Regions from separate parts of the Streptomyces sp. HUAS MS02 genome, predicted to be linked through region 1. Evidence: riboswitches for the same ligand, from Rfam matches in the RefSeq annotation. Region 1 holds a riboswitch; the other holds the start of a gene.
What was found. Region 1 has a riboswitch for cobalamin ahead of ACZ9QC_RS13320 (ribonucleoside-diphosphate reductase subunit alpha). Riboswitches for the same ligand answer to the same signal wherever they lie in the genome.
Positions count from the first base shown of each region.

Region 2: linked by a shared signal. The riboswitch ahead of ACZ9QC_RS40070 (energy-coupling factor ABC transporter permease) and the one ahead of ACZ9QC_RS13320 (ribonucleoside-diphosphate reductase subunit alpha) in region 1 are both predicted to bind cobalamin.

Region 1 covers NZ_CM146747.1:3,152,865-3,162,100, reverse strand. The annotation lists gene ACZ9QC_RS13345 (tetratricopeptide repeat protein) at 1-872, shown strand, start outside; gene def (peptide deformylase) at 1,014-1,664, shown strand; gene ACZ9QC_RS13335 (GlxA family transcriptional regulator) at 1,682-2,644, opposite strand; gene ACZ9QC_RS13330 (hypothetical protein) at 2,738-2,971, shown strand; gene ACZ9QC_RS13325 (ribonucleotide-diphosphate reductase subunit beta) at 3,111-4,115, opposite strand; gene ACZ9QC_RS13320 (ribonucleoside-diphosphate reductase subunit alpha) at 4,172-6,625, opposite strand; cobalamin riboswitch at 6,750-6,885, opposite strand; gene ACZ9QC_RS13315 (GNAT family N-acetyltransferase) at 6,949-7,455, opposite strand; gene ACZ9QC_RS13310 (nucleoside hydrolase) at 7,660-8,649, opposite strand; gene mctP (monocarboxylate uptake permease MctP) at 8,825-9,236, opposite strand, start outside.
Region 2 covers NZ_CM146747.1:9,272,308-9,281,543, forward strand. The annotation lists gene ACZ9QC_RS40030 (L-fuconate dehydratase) at 1-1,253, shown strand, start outside; gene ACZ9QC_RS40035 (SDR family NAD(P)-dependent oxidoreductase) at 1,250-2,017, shown strand; gene ACZ9QC_RS40040 (aldo/keto reductase) at 2,014-3,012, shown strand; partial or broken gene ACZ9QC_RS40045 (L-rhamnose mutarotase) at 3,009-3,152, shown strand; partial or broken gene ACZ9QC_RS40050 (amidohydrolase family protein) at 3,157-3,360, shown strand; gene ACZ9QC_RS40055 (energy-coupling factor ABC transporter ATP-binding protein) at 3,342-4,223, opposite strand; gene cbiQ (cobalt ECF transporter T component CbiQ) at 4,220-4,969, opposite strand; gene ACZ9QC_RS40065 (energy-coupling factor ABC transporter substrate-binding protein) at 4,975-5,517, opposite strand; gene ACZ9QC_RS40070 (energy-coupling factor ABC transporter permease) at 5,514-6,233, opposite strand; cobalamin riboswitch at 6,264-6,446, opposite strand; partial or broken gene ACZ9QC_RS40075 (HoxN/HupN/NixA family nickel/cobalt transporter) at 6,752-6,964, shown strand; gene ACZ9QC_RS40080 (MFS transporter) at 7,040-8,368, opposite strand; gene ACZ9QC_RS40085 (ArsR/SmtB family transcription factor) at 8,512-8,871, shown strand; gene ACZ9QC_RS40090 (endonuclease/exonuclease/phosphatase family protein) at 8,950-9,236, shown strand, end outside.

The DNA of each region.
Region 1 (9,236 bases):
CGTGGCTGTCCGAGTCCTGGTTCAACCTCGCCCTCCTGCACAAGTTCCGGCACGACTGGGAGCAGGCGAGAGCGGCCGGACTGCGGGCCGTCGCACTGCTCGACCGCGAGACCGGCGCGCCCGACTGGTGGAACGTGGGCATCGCCGCGACCGCCCTCCAGGACTGGCCGCTGGCCCGCAGGGCGTGGCAGGCGTACGGGCTGCGGGTGCCCGGGGGCGCGGCCCGGCCGAAGCCCGGTAGCGGGCCCGGCGATTCCGGGGAGCCGGTGGGCATGGACCTCGGCAGCGCGGCCGTACGGCTCTCGCCCGAGGGCGAGGCCGAGGTCGTGTGGGGGCGGCGGCTCGACCCCGCCCGGATCGAGGTGCTCTCCATCCCGTTGCCGTCGTCCGGGCGGCGCTGGGGCGAGGTCGTCCTGCACGACGGCGTGCCGCACGGGGAGCGGACCACCGCCGCGGGGCACGCGTATCCGGTGTTCGACGAGATCGAGTTGTGGGCGCCGTCCCCCGTGCCGACCTGGGTGGTGCTGCTGGAGGCCGCGACCGAGGCGGACCGGGACGCGCTGGAGCGGCTCGCGGCGGACGCGGGGTTCGCTGCGGAGGACTGGTCGTCGTCGGTGCGGTTGCTGTGCCGGCTGTGCTCGGAGTCACGGATGCCGTCCGACGAGGGCGACGGGGAGCATCTCGATCCGCACGATCACAGCGAGCCGGGGCATCCCGGGCCGCTGGGGCATGTCACGGACGGGCAGTTGTGGGCGCCGGAGCGGGAGTGCGGGGTGGCCGCGCCGGCTTCGCTGGTTCGGGGGTTGCTGGACGGGTGGGTGGCCGACAGTCCGGATTCTCGTGATTGGCGGGATCTGGAAGAGGTTTGTTAGGGGCGTGCGGTTCGATTTCGGCCGCGGGTTCGGTGGGGCTTCTCGCGCAGTTCCCCGCGCCCCCAAAACACGGGGCGCGGTCCCCGTACCCTGTATCAGCAACTTCATCGCTTGTTGTTTTGAGGAAGGCGTACGTCTGTCATGGCCCAGCAGGACACCGATCAGCAGCACGTGGGCGTGCTCCCCGTCGATGACGAGGGGTTCGTCATCGACACGGAGGACTGCGAGGAGCGCGAGCAGGCGTACCGCGAGCGTGGCACGTCGTTGCCGATCACCGTGGTCGGGAACCCGGTGCTGCACAAGGAGTGCAAGGACGTCACGGAGTTCGGCGACGAGCTGGCCAAGCTGGTGGACGACATGTTCGCCAGCCAGCGCACGGCGGAGGGCGTGGGTCTGGCCGCGAACCAGGTCGGTGTCGATCTGAAGGTCTTCGTGTACGACTGCCCCGATGACGAGGGCAAGCGTCACACCGGTGTCATCTGCAACCCGAAGCTGGTCGAACTCCCGGCCGAAAAGCGCCGGTTGGACGACAGCAACGAGGGCTGCCTGTCCGTGCCGACGGCCTATATGCCGCTCGCCCGCCCCGACTACGCCGAGGTCACCGGGCAGGACGAGAAGGGCAACCCGATCAAGGTGCGCGGCACCGGCTACTTCGCGCGCTGCCTCCAGCACGAGACCGACCACCTGTACGGCTACCTCTACATCGACCGGCTCTCCAAGCGCGACCGCAAGGACGCCCTGCGGCAGATGGCCGAGAACGAGCCCCGCTACCCCGTGGTCGCCAACGACTGAAACGACTCGCCCCGCCCTCAGGCGGCCTCCGGGCCCCGGAACGTCCGGCGGTAGGCCTGCGGGGTCGTGTTCAGCGACCGGACGAACTGATGACGCAGGGCGGCGGCGGTGCCGAAGCCGGTGCGCCAGGCGATGGCGTCCACCGTCTCGTCCGTCGCCTCCAGCAAGCGCTGGGCCAGCAGCACCCGTTGGCGCAGGATCCAGCGGTACGGGGTGGTCCCGGTCTCCTGCTGGAAGCGGCGGGCGAACGTGCGCGGGGACATGTGCGCGCGGGCGGCGAGCTGCTCGACGGTGACCTCCTCGTCGAGGTGCTGCTCCATCCATACGAGCACCTCGCCGACCGTGTCGCACTGCGAGCGCGGCAGCGGCCGCTCGATGTACTGGGCCTGGCCGCCGTCGCGATGCGGTGGCACCACCATCCGCCGGGCGATCTTGTTCGCCACCTCCGTCCCGTGCTCCTTGCGGACGATGTGCAGACAGGCGTCGATACCGGCCGCCGTGCCCGCCGAGGTGATCACCGGGTCCGCGTCGACGTACAGCACGTCCGGCTCGACCACCGCGCGCGGATACTGCCGGGACAGTTCCTCGGCGTGCCGCCAGTGGACCGCGCACGGCCGGCCGTCCAGCAGTCCGGCCGCGCCGAGCACGAAGACGCCCGAGCACACGCTCAGCACCCGGGCGCCCCGGTCCGCGGCCCGGCGCAGCGCGTCGAGCAGGTCGGCCGGGTAGATCCGGTGCACATAGCTGTCGCCCGCCGGCACGACCACCAGGTCGGCCTCTTCGAGCCGGTCCAGGCCGTACGGGGTGGAGATGGTGAAGCCCGCGTGCGTCCGCAGGGTCGGGCCCTCCGCCGACGCGACCACGAAGTCGTACACCGGCAGGCCCTCGTCGCTGCGGTCGAGGCCGAAGACCTCGCACACGACTCCCAGTTCGAAGGGGTGCACGCCCTCCATGAGGATGGCGGCCACGTTCTTCAGCATGCTGCCAGTGTGCCTCGGAAGTGGCAGGAATTCGAGGGGGTGCGGCAGTCCTGCCACTGTTTGTCAGGAGTGTTCGGCGCGACAGTGGTGTCCATGGATACGACACAGCTGCAAGGACTCATCGGAACACTGGCCGTCCTCGGGATGCTCGCCCTGGTGGCGCTACCCGCGATCGTCGGCGTCGTGCACGACCGGCGTATCGACCGCCAGCTCCGGCGGGCGGCGCAGGAACGTCGGGCGACGCAGGAGAGGCGGGCACCGCAGGAACGGCAGGCGGCGCAGGAGAGGCAGGCGGCGCCGTCGCACCGCGTCGCCCGCCCCGCCTGATCGCCGTCGTCAGGCATGCGGCGCCCCATGGCCACGGACGCACGACCCGAGGCGGCGACCCCTCCGGCACCTCCCCGGCACGACGACGACCGCGCAGGTCACGTCGGCCGGGGACGCCATCACCTCGAAGGGGCCCGGCTCAGAAGTCCTCGTCCAGGTCGACGGTGCCCTCCACCGCGACCTGGTACGCGGACGGGCGCCGCTCGAAGAAGTTGGTCAGCTCCTGGACGCCCTGCAACTCCATGAAGGAGAAGGGGTTCTCCGAGCCGTACACCGGGGCGAAGCCGAGGCGCGTGAGGCGCTGGTCGGCCACGCATTCCAGGTACTGCCGCATCGACTCGGTGTTCATGCCCGGCAGTCCGTCACCGCACAGGTCGCGCCCGAACTGCAGCTCGGCCTCGACCGCTTCCCGCAGCATGTCCGTGACCTGCTGCTGGAGCGCGTCGTCGAAGAGCTCCGGCTCCTCCTTGCGGACGGTGTCCACCACCTCGAAGGCGAAGGACATGTGCATCGTCTCGTCGCGGAACACCCAGTTGGTGCCGGTGGCCAGACCGTGCAGCAGACCCCGGCTGCGGAACCAGTAGACGTACGCGAAGGCGCCGTAGAAGAACAGGCCCTCGATGCACGCCGCGAAGCAGATCAGGTTGAGCAGGAAGCGGCGGCGGTCCGCCTGGGACTCCAGTCGGTCCAGCTTCTCGACCGAGTCCATCCACCGGAAGCAGAACTCCGCCTTCTCCCGGATGGAGGGGATGTTCTCCACCGCCGCGAAGGCCGCCGCCCGGTCCTCCGGGTCGGGGAGGTAGGTGTCCAGGAGCGTCAGATAGAACTGGACGTGCACGGCCTCCTCGAAGAGCTGGCGGCTCAGATAGAGCCGCGCCTCGGGGGAGTTGATGTGCTTGTAGAGCGTCAGCACGAGGTTGTTCGCCACGATCGAGTCGCCCGTCGCGAAGAACGCGACCAGACGGCCGATGAGGTGCTGCTCGGCGGGGGAGAGCTTCGCGAGGTCGGCGACGTCCGAGTGGAGGTCGACCTCCTCGACAGTCCAGGTGTTCTTGATCGCGTCCCGGTAGCGCTCGTAGAAGTCCGGGTAGCGCATCGGGCGGAGAGTCAGCTCGAAGCCGGGGTCGAGGAGATTCTGGGTCATAGCAGTCGGCGCGAAGCGCCGTCCTCCAGGGGTGGTGGTCGGGTGGCGGGCGGGAATTACTGGCAGGCCTCGCAGGACTCGGGGTTCTCAAGGGAGCAGGCGACGGCATCCGGATCGGCCGACTGCTGGACGGGGATGGTGTTCTCGGGCCGGTTCGACGTCTGCGCCTGGCCCTGACCCTGTGCGGCGCGGGCGATGCGGGTCGCCGGGCGGGAGCGCAGGTAGTACGTGGTCTTCAGGCCCGACTTCCAGGCGTACGCGTACATCGAGGAGAGCTTGCCGATGGTCGGCGTCTCCAGGAACAGGTTGAGCGACTGGGACTGGTCCAGATACGGGGTGCGGGCGGCGGCCATGTCGATCAGACCGCGCTGCGGGATCTCCCAGGCCGTGCGGTACAGCGCCCGTACGTCGGCCGGGATCCACGCGAAGTCCTGCACCGAGCCGTTCGACTCGCGCAGCGCCTCACGGGTGCGGGCGTCCCAGACGCCCAGCTCCTTCAGGTCCTTCACCAGATACGAGTTGACCTGGAGGAACTCACCGGACAGCGTCTCGCGCTTGAACAGGTTGGACACCTGCGGCTCGATGCACTCGTACACACCGGCGATCGAGGCGATGGTGGCCGTCGGCGCGATGGCGAGGAGCAGGGAGTTGCGCAGGCCCGTCGTCGCGACGCGCTCACGCAGGGCCGCCCAGCGCTCCGGCCAGGTGGTCTCGACGCCGTAGTGGTCGGGGTGCAGCACGCCGCGCGCCGTACGGGTCTTCTCCCAGGCCGGCAGCGGGCCGGACCGCTCGGCGAGGTCGGCCGAGGCCTCGTACGCGGCGAGCATGACGCGCTCGGCGATCCGCGTCGACAGGGAGTTCGCCTCGGGGGAGTCGAAGGGCAGCCGCAGCTGGAAGAAGACGTCCTGCAGGCCCATCGCGCCGAGTCCGACCGGACGCCACTTCGCGTTGGAGCGGCCCGCCTGCTCGGTCGGGTAGAAGTTGATGTCGACCACGCGGTCGAGGAAGGTGACGGCGGTCCGGACGGTCGCGTCCAGCCGCGCCCAGTCCATGTCGCCCGCCGCCGGGTCGACGAACGCGCCCAGGTTCACCGAGCCCAGGTTGCAGACTGCCGTCTCCCCGTCGTTCGTGACCTCCAGGATCTCCGTGCAGAGGTTGGAGGAGTGGACGACATGGCCCGGCTCGGCCGTCTGGTTCGCCGTGCGGTTGGCCGCGTCCTTGAAGGTCATCCAGCCGTTGCCGGTCTGCGCGAGGGTGCGCATCATCCGGCCGTACAGGTCGCGCGCCGCGATGGTCTTCTTCGCCAGGCCGTCCGCCTCCGCTTTGCGGTACGCGGCCTCGAACTCCTCGCCCCACAGGTCGACCAGCTCGGGTACGTCGGAGGGGGAGAACAGCGACCACTGCTCGTCGGCGTTCACCCGGCGCATGAACTCGTCCGGGATCCAGTGCGCCAGGTTCAGGTTGTGCGTACGCCGGGCGTCCTCGCCCGTGTTGTCGCGCAGCTCCAGGAACTCCTCGATGTCGGAGTGCCAGGTCTCCAGGTAGACCGCGGCCGCGCCCTTGCGCCGGCCGCCCTGGTTCACGGCGGCGACCGAGGCGTCCAGCGTCTTCAGGAACGGCACGATGCCGTTGGAGTGCCCGTTGGTGCCCCGGATCAGCGAACCGCGCGCGCGGACGCGGGAGTACGACAGACCGATGCCGCCGGCGTGCTTCGAGAGGCGGGCCACCTGGTGGTAGCGGTCGTAGATGGAGTCCAGCTCGTCCAGCGGGGAGTCGAGGAGGTAGCAGGACGACATCTGGGGGTGTCGCGTGCCGGAGTTGAAGAGCGTGGGCGAGGAGGGGAGGTAGTCGAGGCGGCTCATGAGCCCGTACAGCGCGGCCACTTCGTCCAGGGCGCGGAGTCCCGCCTCCGGATCGGCTCCCGTGTCCTCGGCGAGACCGGCGGCGACCCGCAGCAGGAAGTGCTGGGGCGTCTCGACGACCTTGCGGGTGAGCGGGTGCCGGAGCAGATAGCGGCTGTGCAGGGTGCGCAGACCGAAGTAGCCGAAGCGGTCGTCCCCGGCCGGGTCGATCAGGGCGTCGAGACGCTCGGCGTGGGCGCGGACGAACTCGGCCGTGCGGTCGGCGACGAGGCCCTCCCGGTGGCCCACGGCGATGGACTCGGTGAACGTCGTGACACCCTGCGAGGCCGCCTCGGCGCGGATGCCGATGGCCAGCAGCCGGGCGGCCAGCTTCGAGTAGGCGGGGTCCTCGGCGATGAGGCCCGCGGCCGCCTCCGTGGCCAGCTCACGCAGCTCCGCGACCATCTCGGCGGAGGAGACACGCACCGACCGGCCGCGCAGCGCGGCGGCCGCGACCCGGCCGGGGTCGGCGTCGGGGAGGTCGGCGGTCAGCTCGGTCAGGGTCCGCAGCAACGCGGCACCGGGGCCGTCGGACTCCGCCGCCGGGTCGGCTGGAACCGGCTCGGCCGCGGCGATGTCTGACACCGGATCGGCTGGCGCGATGGTCACGTGGGGCTCTCCCTCGCTCGGCTGGGGGCCCTGCGGAGGGCAGGCGGCAGCACACGAGCGCACGGGGGCGTCGCGTCCACCGGCCCATTCCGCGAGGCCCGGACGTCAGGGCACCCGGACCGGACGGCCGGGCGCACTGTCGGCAGGTGTTCGGACTGAACAGGCGTGCGCGCATGGTGATGTGCACGCGCCCGTACACCGTTGCGGGACAGTTCCGGATTCACACCGGATTCCCCTGCGGCGACAGCGAGCATGAGCATACATCTAGTGCCGGGGCGCGGTGTCACCCCCACATGTTGTGTCGCCTTCGGTCTTGCAGGGTGTCAGAGCGTCAACTCGTAGGTGATGAGAGTGACGTCGAGGAGGTCGGGCAGGGGGTTCCAGTCGCGCTCCGGTGTGCGGGTGAAACCCAGGCGTTCGTAGATGCGATGGGCGGCCTGCATGCCGCGTTGGGTCGACAGCACGAGGCGCACACAGCCCTCCACGGCGCGGGCGCGCTCCACACAGGCCCGCACGAGCGCCTCGCCGGCACCGCGCCCGCGGGCCTCCGGGGAGACCGCGAGCATCCGTATCTCGGCCTCTCCCGCACGGGCGATGTCGGCCATGGGGCCGCCCGTGGGGACGAAGGTCACTCCGCCCAGCACCCGCTCGTCCGCGACCGCCACGAGCACGTCGGCGTCGGCGGCCCGCTTCGCCACGTCCCGCAGCTCGTCGAGGTACTGGTCGCTCTGCCCGAAGTCCAGCAGGCCGTCGCCGAGGTAGGCCTGGCCGGTGATCTCGCCGAGTGCGGCGTACTCGGCGGGAGCGGCGGTCCTGATGGTGATGTCCATGCGTCGCAGTGTGCACGAGCGACGGGTCGGCGGGGCTGCGGTTTTCCACAGGGAGCGCCGTCGGTCGGACAATCGGACCGCGCGTGTCCCGCCGGGCCGTTCGGGACCGGGGGGGTGACCCCAGGTCATTCGGGATCGCCGTTCGGGATCGCGCAGGTCGCGCCGCGCTGTTCGGGCTCTCCGGTGGAGATCGCGCAGGCCGCGTCAGGCCGTCGCCGGCCACCGGGGCAGCGTCGTCACGAAGTCCGCGGTGAAGTCACGGGTGCCCGGTCCCAGCGCGACCCGGCCGGTGGCCCGCAGGCGCGCCGTCAGCGCGGGGGACTCGGAGTAGCAGACGCGCCGGGCGGCGGTCGGCACGAACACCGTCTGGCCACGCGTGAGTTCGCTCGCGCACTCCACGACGACAGCCCCCTCCGCGGCCTCGACGAACGCCTCGTCGCCGCAGACGCCGACGGCCAGCGGATCGTGCAGCGGGCAGGTGCCGTCTCCGCCGTGGCGGGTGTAGGCGCCCATGTAGGTGCGCATCAGCCGGGCGGCGAGGGCCGTGCCGGGGCCCGCGGCCTCCAGCGCGGCGAGGTCCTCCGGGCGGAACAGCCAGCGGTGCGAGGCGTCCAGGTCGACCATGGTGAACGGGATGCCCGAGGAGAGCACGATCTCGGCGGCGTCCGGGTCGGCCCAGATGTTGAACTCGGCGACCGGGGTGAAATTGCCCGGGACCTGCGCGGCGCCGCCCATGAACACGAACTTGCGGACGCGGTGGGCGAAGTGCGGGTCCTCCAGCAGGGCGATGGCCACGTTGGTGAGGGGTCCGGTGGCGCACACGGTCAGCTCGCCCTCGTACTCCCTCGACAGGCGGAGCAGGGCCTGGGCGGAGGACTCCGTGGGGTGCGGGGCCGTGGAGTCGGGGAGGGTTTCGTCGCCGAGGCCGGCGCGGCCGTGGAAGGCGGAGGCCTCGCGGTAGGGGAGGCGGGAGAGGGGGCGGCCGGCGCCTCTGTGGACCGGGACGTGGGTGTCGATGCGTAGGGCTCGGGCGAGGGCGCGGGCGTTGGCGTACGTCGCTTCGGCGGGGAGGTTTCCGCCTGCCGAGGTGTACGCCTTGAGGTCCCAGAGGTCTGTTCCCAGGAGGTACTGGAGGGCTACGGCGTCGTCGATGCCGGGGTCGCTGTCCAGGACGATCGGGGGGCGAGCGGTCACTGTCCCAGCGTAGCGGGGTGTTTCTCGCCCCCGCCGCCCCTACCCGTCCCGTCCATGAGGGGCTGTGCCCCTTTGACCCCCACACGTCCGTCCGGTGGGGGTTCTCGCGCAGTTCCCCGCGCCCCTGAAAGAGGCGGGGCTGCGCCCCTGCCTTTTTTTCAGGGGCGCAACCCGGCTAGTGGCTCGTTCCCGCCGTCGCCGGAGGGAGTTCCACCTGGACTCCCGGGTCGCCGGCGTCTGCCGTGTAGTCCTGGGGGCGGGTCTCGTCGATGCCCTCGGGGGCCTTCGCGGCGCGCAGGGCGAAGGTGAGGACCACCGTGACCACGAGGTTGAGGACGAACGCCGTCAGACCGATGTAGCCGATCTCGCCGATGCCGGGGATCTCGGCGGACGAGCCGCCGAAGTGCTTCTGGGTCGGGGAGGCCACGCCGTACGCGGCGATCGTCCCGTACAGCATGCCGACCGCCCAGCCGGCGATGAGGGCCCAGCGGTGGAACCAGCGGGTGAAGAGACCGCCGACGAGGGCCGGGAAGGTCTGGAGGATCCAGATGCCGCCCAGGAGCTGGAAGTTGATGGCGACCGTCTTG
Region 2 (9,236 bases), 6.1 Mb from region 1:
CCATGAACCCGGACCCCGACTACTCCGCCGCCTACGTCGTGCTGCGCACGGACGCCGGCGACGGTCTCGAAGGCCACGGCTTCACCTTCACCATCGGCCGCGGCAACGATGTCCAGGTCGCCGCCATCGGCGCCCTGCGGCCCCACCTGGTCGGCCGCTCGGTCGAGGAGCTGTGCGCGGACCCCGGCTCCGTCAACCGCGACCTGATCGGCGACAGCCAGCTGCGCTGGCTCGGCCCCGAGAAGGGCGTGATTCACATGGCCATCGGCGCCGTCGTCAACGCCGTCTGGGACCTGGCGGCCAAGCGCGCCGGCCTGCCCCTGTGGCGGCTGCTCGCCCAGGCCGACCCCGAGTGGCTGGTCTCCCAGGTCGACTTCCGCTACATCGCCGACGCCCTCACCCCCGAGGAAGCGCTCCGGCTGCTGCGCGAGGGCCGCGCCGGGCTCGCGGAGCGCGAGGCCGTGCTGCTGGAGCGCGGCTACCCTGGCTACACCACCTCACCCGGCTGGCTCGGCTACCCCGACGAGAAGCTCACCCGGCTGGCCAAGCAGGCCGTCGCCGACGGCTTCACCCAGATCAAGCTCAAGGTCGGCGCCGACCTCGATGACGACATCCGCCGTCTGCGCACCGCACGCGCCGCCGTCGGCGACGGCATCCGCATCGCCGTCGACGCCAACCAGCGCTGGAACATCGGCGAGGCGATCGAGTGGACCCGTGCCCTCGCCGACTTCGACCCCTACTGGATCGAGGAGCCCACCAGCCCCGACGACATCCTCGGCCACGCCGCCGTGCGCCGCGGCGTCGCCCCGGTGAAGGTCGCCACCGGCGAACACGTCCAGAACCGCATCGTCTTCAAACAGCTCCTCCAGGCCGAGGCCATCGACGTCCTCCAGATCGACGCGGCCCGCGTTGGGGGCGTCAACGAGAACCTGGCGATCCTGCTGCTCGCCGCCAAGTTCGGCGTCCCGGTCTGCCCGCACGCAGGCGGCGTGGGCCTGTGCGAACTCGTTCAGCACCTGTCCATGTTCGACTACCTCGCTCTCTGCGGCACCACCGAGAACCGCGTCATCGAGTACGTCGACCACCTCCACGAGCACTTCACCGCCCCCGTGGTGATGCGCGAGGGCCACTACGCCGCCCCCTTGACCCCGGGTTTCTCCGCGACCATGCGGGCCGGGTCGCTCGCCGAATACCGTTACCCGGACGGCACGTTCTGGGCCGCCGACCTCGCTGGACAGGAGGAAGTCGCATGACCGGGCAGACAGGTGAGCTGACGGGGCTCCGCGCGATCGTCACCGGAGGAGCGTCCGGGATAGGGCTCGCCACCGCCAGACTGCTGACCGCACGGGGCGCCCGGGTCGCGGTGCTCGACCTCGACCCCTCCGGGGCCTCGGCCCCGCTGATCGCCCTCAAGGCCGACGTCAGCGACGACGCCTCCGTACGGGCCGCCGTCACGGAGGCCGCCGAGCGGCTCGGCGGGCTCGACATCCTCGTCAACAACGCTGGCATCGGCGCGCAGGGCACCGTCGAGGACAACCCCGACCCCGAGTGGCAGCGCGTCCTCGACGTCAACGTCCTCGGCATGGTCCGCACCAGCCGCGCGGCCCTGCCCCACCTGCGCGCCTCCTCCTACGCGAGCATCGTCAACCTGGGCTCCATCGCCACCACCGCCGGCCTGCCCCAGCGCGCCCTGTACTCCGCCAGCAAGGGCGCCGTCCTCTCCCTGACCCTGGCCATGGCCGCCGACCACGTCCGCGAGGGCATCCGCGTCAACTGCGTCAACCCCGGCACCGCCGACACCCCCTGGGTCGGCCGCCTCCTCGACGCCGCCGACGACCCCGAAGCGGAGCGCGCCGCGCTCAGCGCCCGCCAGCCCCTGGGCCGTCTGGTCACCGCCGACGAGGTCGCCGCCGCCATCGTCTACCTGGCGAGCCCCGCCGCGGCGTCCGTCACCGGCACGGCCCTCGCCGTCGACGGCGGAGTGCAGGGCCTCAGACTCCGGCCGGCGGGCTCATGAGGAGCACGACCCTCGGCCGCACCGAAGTCCGCGTCACCGAGCTGGCCTACGGCGCCGCGGGCATCGGCAACCTCTTCCGCCCGGTGTCCGACCAGGAGGCCGCCGCCGCGATCGACGCGGCCTGGGACGCCGGCATCCGCACCTTCGACACCGCCCCCCACTACGGGCTCGGCCTGTCCGAACGCCGCCTCGGCGCCGCGCTCCGCGGCCGCCCCCGGGAGTCGTACACGATCTCCACCAAGGTCGGTCGGCTGCTGGTGGAGAACGAGTCCGCCGAGGGCGACGACCTGGGAAACGGCTTCGCGGTCCCCGCGACCCACCGCCGCGTCTGGGACTTCACCGCCGACGGCGTCCTGCGCTCCCTGGAGGCCAGCCTGCGACGGCTCGGTCTGGACCGGGTGGACGTGGTCCTCCTCCACGACCCCGACGACCACGTCGAACAGGCCCTGCGGGAGGCCTACCCGGCGCTGGAGCGGCTGCGCGACGAGGGAGTCGTCGGCGCCATCGGCGTCGGCATGAACCAGTGCGCCGTGCCCACCCGCTTCCTGCGCGAGACCGACATCGACGTGGTGCTGCTGGCCGGCCGCTACACCCTCCTCGAACAGGAGGGCCTGGCGGAACTGCTGCCCGAGGCCACCGCCCGGGGACGCAGCGTGCTCATCGGCGGCGTTTTCAACTCCGGCCTGCTGATCGACCCGAAGCCGCAGGCCACGTACGACTACGCCCCCGTGCGGAAGCCCGTGCTCGATCGCGCCCTGCGGCTGGGGGCGGTCACCGAGCGCCACGGCGTACCGCTGCGCGGCGCGGCCCTGGCGTTCCCCTCCGCTCACCCGGCGGTCGCGGCCGTGCTCACGGGCGCGCGCTCCGCCGAGGAGGTGCGCGACACGGTCGACCTGCACGGCCGCCCCGTCCCGGCCGCCCTCTGGGACGAGTTGCGCGCCGAGGGGCTGCTGAGCCCGAGCACCCCCGTCCCGCAGCCGAAGGAGCCGTCGTGAGGGTCGCCCTGCACACCAAGGTCCGCGCCGACCGCGTCGAGGAGTACGAGGCGGCCCACCGCGAGGTCCCCGGGGAACTGACCACCGCCATCCGCGCCGCCGGGGTGAGCGAGTGGACGATCTGGCGCAGCGGCACGGACCGACCTCGTCCCGTACGCCGACACCGTGCTGGACGCCTTCGGGCCCGAGCGGCTGATGTACGGCTCCGACTGGCCGGTCTGCCGACTCGCCTCCGACTACGCCGAAGTCCTGGACGTCGCCGACGCGTTGATGTCCGGACTCGGTGAGGCCGAACGCCGGGAGGTCTTCGCGGGCACCGCCGTGCGCGTCTACGGCCTGCGGATCTGAGGCTGAGGCAGCCGCGAGCCCGGTCCGGCGTCCGCCTCCGCGAGGGCCGCCAACTCGTCCGGTGTGCGCGGGCCCGCCTCCTCCCGCTCCAACAGCCCCTGCCCACGCAGCAGCCGGGCGACCGCGACACCCCAGGGGAGCCGCAGCCCCGCCTGGTGCAGGAGATCCGTGCGGGCGAGCATCTCCGCCACCGGGCCCGTGCGCGCGCCGGTCGGGGTGAGCAGCGCCGCGTCGTCGGCCCAGCGCAGCGCGAGGTCGACGTCATGGGTGGCCATCACGACGGTGGTGCCGGAGCGGCGCAGCTCGTCCAGGGTGGCGAGGAGCCGCTCCTGTCCGTCCGGGTCGAGTCCGGCGGTCGGCTCGTCGAGGATCAGGACCCGGGGCCGCATCGCGACCGCCCCGGCGATGGCGGTCCGCTTGCGCTGGCCGTAGGAGAGCAGATGGGTCGGCCGGTCGGCGAGGGCGGCGATACCGAGCGCGCCGAGCGCCTCGTCCACCCGGTCCCGCACCTGCGCGTCGGGCAGTCCGAGGTTCAGCGGTCCGAACGACACGTCCTGCGCGACGGACGCCGCGAAGAGCTGGTCGTCCGGGTCCTGGACGACCAGCTGGACCGTCGTCCTGAGCCGGGTGAGCCCCTTGCGGTCGTACGACACCGGCCGCCCCTCGACGGCCAACTCGCCCGCGCGGGGCCGCAGTCCGCCGCTGAGCAGCCGCATCAGCGTCGTCTTGCCGCTGCCGTTGCGGCCCAGCAGGGCGAGCGCTCGCCCCGCGCGCACCTCGAAGTCGAGTTCGCTGAGCACGGGCGGTCCGTCCTCGTACGCGAACGACGCGCCCCGCAGGGCGACGAGTACGGGCTCGCTCATGTCAGCGGCCTTTCCAGGACGAGGGTGAGGGCGGCGACGGCCGCCAGGAGCGCGACACTGGCCGTGGTGAACCGCACGGAGACCCGGGCCTCGGGCACCAGGACGCGCAGAGTGCCGTCGTACCCCCGTCCGGCGAGCCCGGTCTGCAGCCGTGCCGCCCGGTCGAAGGCCCGTACGAACGCGGTGGCGCCGAGCCCGGCGAGGGAACGCCAGGTGGCGGCCCGGGTGGTGTGCCCCAGCCGCGCCGCCTGCGCCTCCCGGATCCGGCGCATCGAGTCCAGGAGCAGAAAGCTCATCCGGTAGGTGACCAGGGCCACGTCCACGACCGGCGCGGGCACCCCGGCCCGGACCAGCCGGGGCAGCAGGTCCGACATCGGGGTGGTGAAGGCGAACAGGAGGACGCCGAGGGAGGCGGCCGAGGTGCGCAGCAACAGTTCCCCGGCGCGGACCGCTCCGCCGTCGGCCGGCGTGACGAACCCCTGCGGCCCGCCCACCTGCACGAGCAGCGGCAGCGCGCCGGTCACGCAGAAGCCCAACGGAACGCGGTAGGCCCGCCACAGCCGGCGGCCGGGCACGCCCGCGGGGCCCAGCAGCACCACGAGCGAGGTCAGCAGGACCAGGGCCGCGCCAGGCCAGGGCGGCAGGGAGATCGCGAGCACGGTGAGGCCGAGCCCGAGCACGGCCTTGTCCACGGGATGACGGCGGCGCCAGCGACTGCTGTGCGCCGCCGCGTCGATCGGCAGCACCCGGGTCAGCCCCGCCCGGCCGGGGCAGCCCCGGAGCGACCGGACGAGCCTTCGTCGCCGGTCGGGTCGGGGGTGTCGGACGCCCCCGACGCGCCCTTCGGGGCCGCGGCCGCCGGAACGCTCGCCGCAGGGCTGGACGCGCTCACCGTCGGGCCGGACGCGCTCGTGGTCGAGGCCGCCACGGTCGCGTCCACCGGCTTCTCCGGGGCCTTGTCGGTCTCCCCGGCCGCGTCCAGCAGCGCCCGCGCCCGGGCCTCGCCCTGGCGCCGGCCTTGGCGGACGCCGAAGTAGTAGGCGAGGACGCCCGCGCCGAGGGCCGCCTGGAGGGAGAAGAGCGCCGACTCGATCTCACCCGACGGCGGCTCGTACAGCGGGGAGAACCACGGCTCGTAGTCCGGCTCGATCTCGGTGATCGCTGTCTCCGCCTCGCCGTCGGCGCCCGAGAACGGCTCCTCCTTGTGGTCACCGAGGCCGAGGGCCAGCGGCAGGACGGCGAGCGCGGCCACGACGAGCAGCAGCAGTACGTTGATCTTCGTGTTCCGGTTCATCGGGCCACCGCCTCGGTCTCGTTCTCCCTCTCGGCCCCGGTGCGGCCCTGCCTGCCGGTCAGGAGCACGCCGAGCCGGGTGAGTTCGCCCTTGCTCGACTGCACCAGCAGACGCATCACCAGCACGGTGAGCAGACCCTCGCTGACCGCGAGCGGGATCTGGGTGACGGCGAAGATGGAGCCGAACTTGCCGAGCGCGCCCAGGAAACCGCTGCTCGGGTCGGGGAAGGCGAGCGCCAACTGCACGCTGGTGGCGCAGTAGGTGACCAGGTCGGCGACGAACGCGCCGAAGAACACCGTCACCATCAGCGGCACGTCGAAGCGTCGCAACAGCCGGTAGACGCCGTACCCCGCCCAGGGGCCGGCGATCGCCATGGAGAAGACGTTGGCGCCGAGCGTGGTCAGACCCCCGTGGGCGAGCAACAGGGCCTGGAAGAGCAGGGTGATGGTGCCGAGGACCGCCATGATCGGCGGCCGGAACAGGATGGCGCCGAGGCCGGTGCCGGTGGGGTGGGAGCAACTCCCGGTGACCGACGGCAGCTTCAGCGCGGACAGGACGAAGGTGAAGGCACCCGAGGCACCGAGCAGCAGTGTGCTCTCGGGGTGCTCCCTGACCTCACGGGTGAGTGCCCGTACTCCGTGGACGACGAACGGCGCGGACGCGACACCCCAGGCGATCGCGTGCGCCGGAGGAAGGAAACCCTCGGCTATGTGCATGGCTCAGCAGACCCTCTCCAGCACCTCGTGGATGGTTGACGCGCCTTGGCCGGTCTCCTGGCTTACGGGTGACACCGCCCGTGCTCCGCCTTCCCGGGTCCGAAGACCCAGTGGCTGTCCGTGAGGACCGGAGCCGGACTTCCCGATCACAGTGGCGAGGGCCGCACCGGCATCACACCGGATTTCCCGTTCACCAAGGCGTGGTGACAGTAGTGCCCAGATAAGGACGCTGACAAGCGGAGGCCAGGGGCGCGCGGGCGCCGTGCGACAGCTCACACCCGGGCGCACGCTCCGGCGCACGCCTCGCGCGTCGACAGGAGCCCACGGCTGACCGAAAGCAGACGCGAGCTTTACTGCGAGATAGTTGCAGCTGCCAACATGGCGCACAAGGCTGAGAGGACGCGACCGCACGCACCCATGGAAGAAGAGGCGCACGCCCCATGGCTCCTGGCACCGACACCGCCCCCTCGGCCACCGCCGGGCCGGGCGGACTCTCCTGGCGGCGGATCCGCTCCTCCCTGACGCGCGGGGAGTGGGCGAGCCTGGCCGGGATGGCCGGGTTCATCCTCGCTCTGCACCTCATCGGCTGGTTCACGCTCGTGGTGATCGTCGCCCCCGAGCACCACAGCGTCGGCAGCAAGACCTTCGGCGTCGGCATGGGCGTCACCGCCTACACCCTGGGCATGCGGCACGCCTTCGACGCCGACCACATCGCCGCCATCGACAACACAGCCCTGCTGGTCTGGCGGTTCGCGCGGATCGAGCAGAAGTGGACGACCGGCTGACCGCCGCACCTCGGCCACTCCCTAGTGCGCGTGCAGCCCGTCCCCGAGATGGCCGTGACTGTGCCGCCATCCGGCCCGGACGCGTCGGGCGCCCACCAGATGGGGGTGACCGGAGGGGAGCCCGGCGTGCACGTGGGACGTCGACGACGCAGGCCACAGCCGTACGGCCGTCAGCGCCGCGCCCAGCGCGAGCGAACCCAGGGCGAGCACGGCCCAGTTCAGCCCTGCCGTCGCCCCCAGCCATCCGGCCAGCGGATACGTCAGCAGCCAGCAGCCGTGCGAGAGGGAGAACTGGGCCGCGAACGCGGCCGTACGCTCCCCGGGCGCCACCGAGCGGCGGACCAGACGCCCGGCCGGAGTGAGCACCGCCGAGCACGCGGCACCGAACGCGGCCCAGAGCACCAGCAGCGCGGGCAGCCGCCAACTCCCGCCCTGCGCGCCGGTGACGGCCCCGAGCCCGGCGAAGACGCCGGCCAGCGACAGCGCGCCCGGCAGCATCACGGCACGGTCGGGGACCTTCTCCAGCACCCGGGGCAGCACCAGCGCCACGGCCATTGACCCCGCCCCGTACGCCCCGAGCGCCAGCGGCAGGGCGCTCGCGGACAGGCCGAGCACATCACGGACGTAGACGACGGAGTTCACCGTCACCATCGCCCCGGCCGCCGCGACCGCGAGGTTCAGGACGAGCAGGGCCCGCAGCTCGGGTACGCCGAGGAAGAGACGCGTCCCGGCGGTGGCCCTGGCGTACGCGCCGCCCGCCCACGGGGCGGTGCCGGCGGCCCGCTCGGGCAGGGCGGTGGAGACGACCAGCGCGGCCGAGGCGAGGAACCCGAGGACCGTGCCGGTGAACAGCCCGTCGTAGGTCGTCACGGACAACAGCGCGGCCGCGAGCGCGGGGGAGAAGAGGCTCTCCAGGTCATAGGCGAGCCGGGACATCGACAGGGCCCGGGTGTAGTCGCGTTCCTCGGGCAGCACATCGGGGATGACGGCCTGGAAGGTGGGCGTGAACACGGCCGACGCGGACTGCAGGAGGAACACCAGGACGTAGACCTGCCAGACCTCGCCGACGAACGGCAGGGACACGGCGATCCCCGCCCGCACCAGGTCCGCCGCCACCATCAGGGCCCGGCGGGGCAGCCGGTCGGCGACCGCGCCCACGACGGGGGCGATCACCACGTACGCCACCATCTTGATCGCGAGCGCCGTACCGAGGACGGAACCGGCGTCGGCGCCCGCGAGGTCGTACGCCAGCAGCCCGAGCGCGACGGTCGCGAGCCCGGTCCCCACCAGGGCCACGACCTGGGCGGCGAAGAGCCGCCGATAGGCACGATGACGCAGTACGGCAAGCATGAACAGATGATAGCCGTCATGTGCGCACCTATGCACATGAGAGCGTCCCGCAGTGGCGCGGGGAACCGCGCGACCAGCCCCCACGAACCCGCGGCCAAGAGCCGACCCCCCCGCACCCCCGGCGGAGCGCCTACGCTGGGCGCATGCCTGAACGCCATGCCGTGTCACCTGCGTCCGGTGCGCATCTGCGCGCCCCCGACAGCGCACGGCTCACCGAGGCGACCGGAGTGTTCGCGATGCTCTCCGACGTCACCCGGCTGCATCTGCTGTGGCTGCTCGCTCAGGGCGAGTCGGACGTCGGCTCACTGGCCGACCGCTGCGAGGCGTCCCGCACGGCCGTCAGCCAGCATCTGGCGAAGCTGCGGCTGGCCGGGCTCGTGGACACCCGCCGCGAAGGCCGGCACATCTACTACAGCCTCGCCGACGGGCACCTCAAGCGCCTGGTCGTGGAGGCGCTCAGCCACGCCGACCACCGGGTCAGCGGCCAGGCCCCGCACGACTGAGGACGGCCGATGACCGCCGGACATCCACCGTCCCCTCCGCCGTCCTCTCCACCGTCCCTTGTGCCGTCTCCTGACCGCGTGCGGCCGGACCGCCCCGGTGCCGGACGGGTGAGCGCCGCGGCGGCCGGGCTGACAGCCGGGCTCGTGCTGTTCCCCGGCCTGGTCCCCAACTCCGTGGGCCGGCTGGGCAGTCTGCTGGAGGCGTTCCTGCCCTGGCTCGGCCTGGTGGTCGTGGTCCTGCTCGGCGTGGGGCTGCTGCACCGCTCGGCCGTCACGCTGCTGGCGCTCCTGCTTCCGGCGGCGGCCTGGACGTACACCTTCGGCGGTCTGCTGCTGCCCGGCGCGTCCCCCGGGGCGCGGGATCT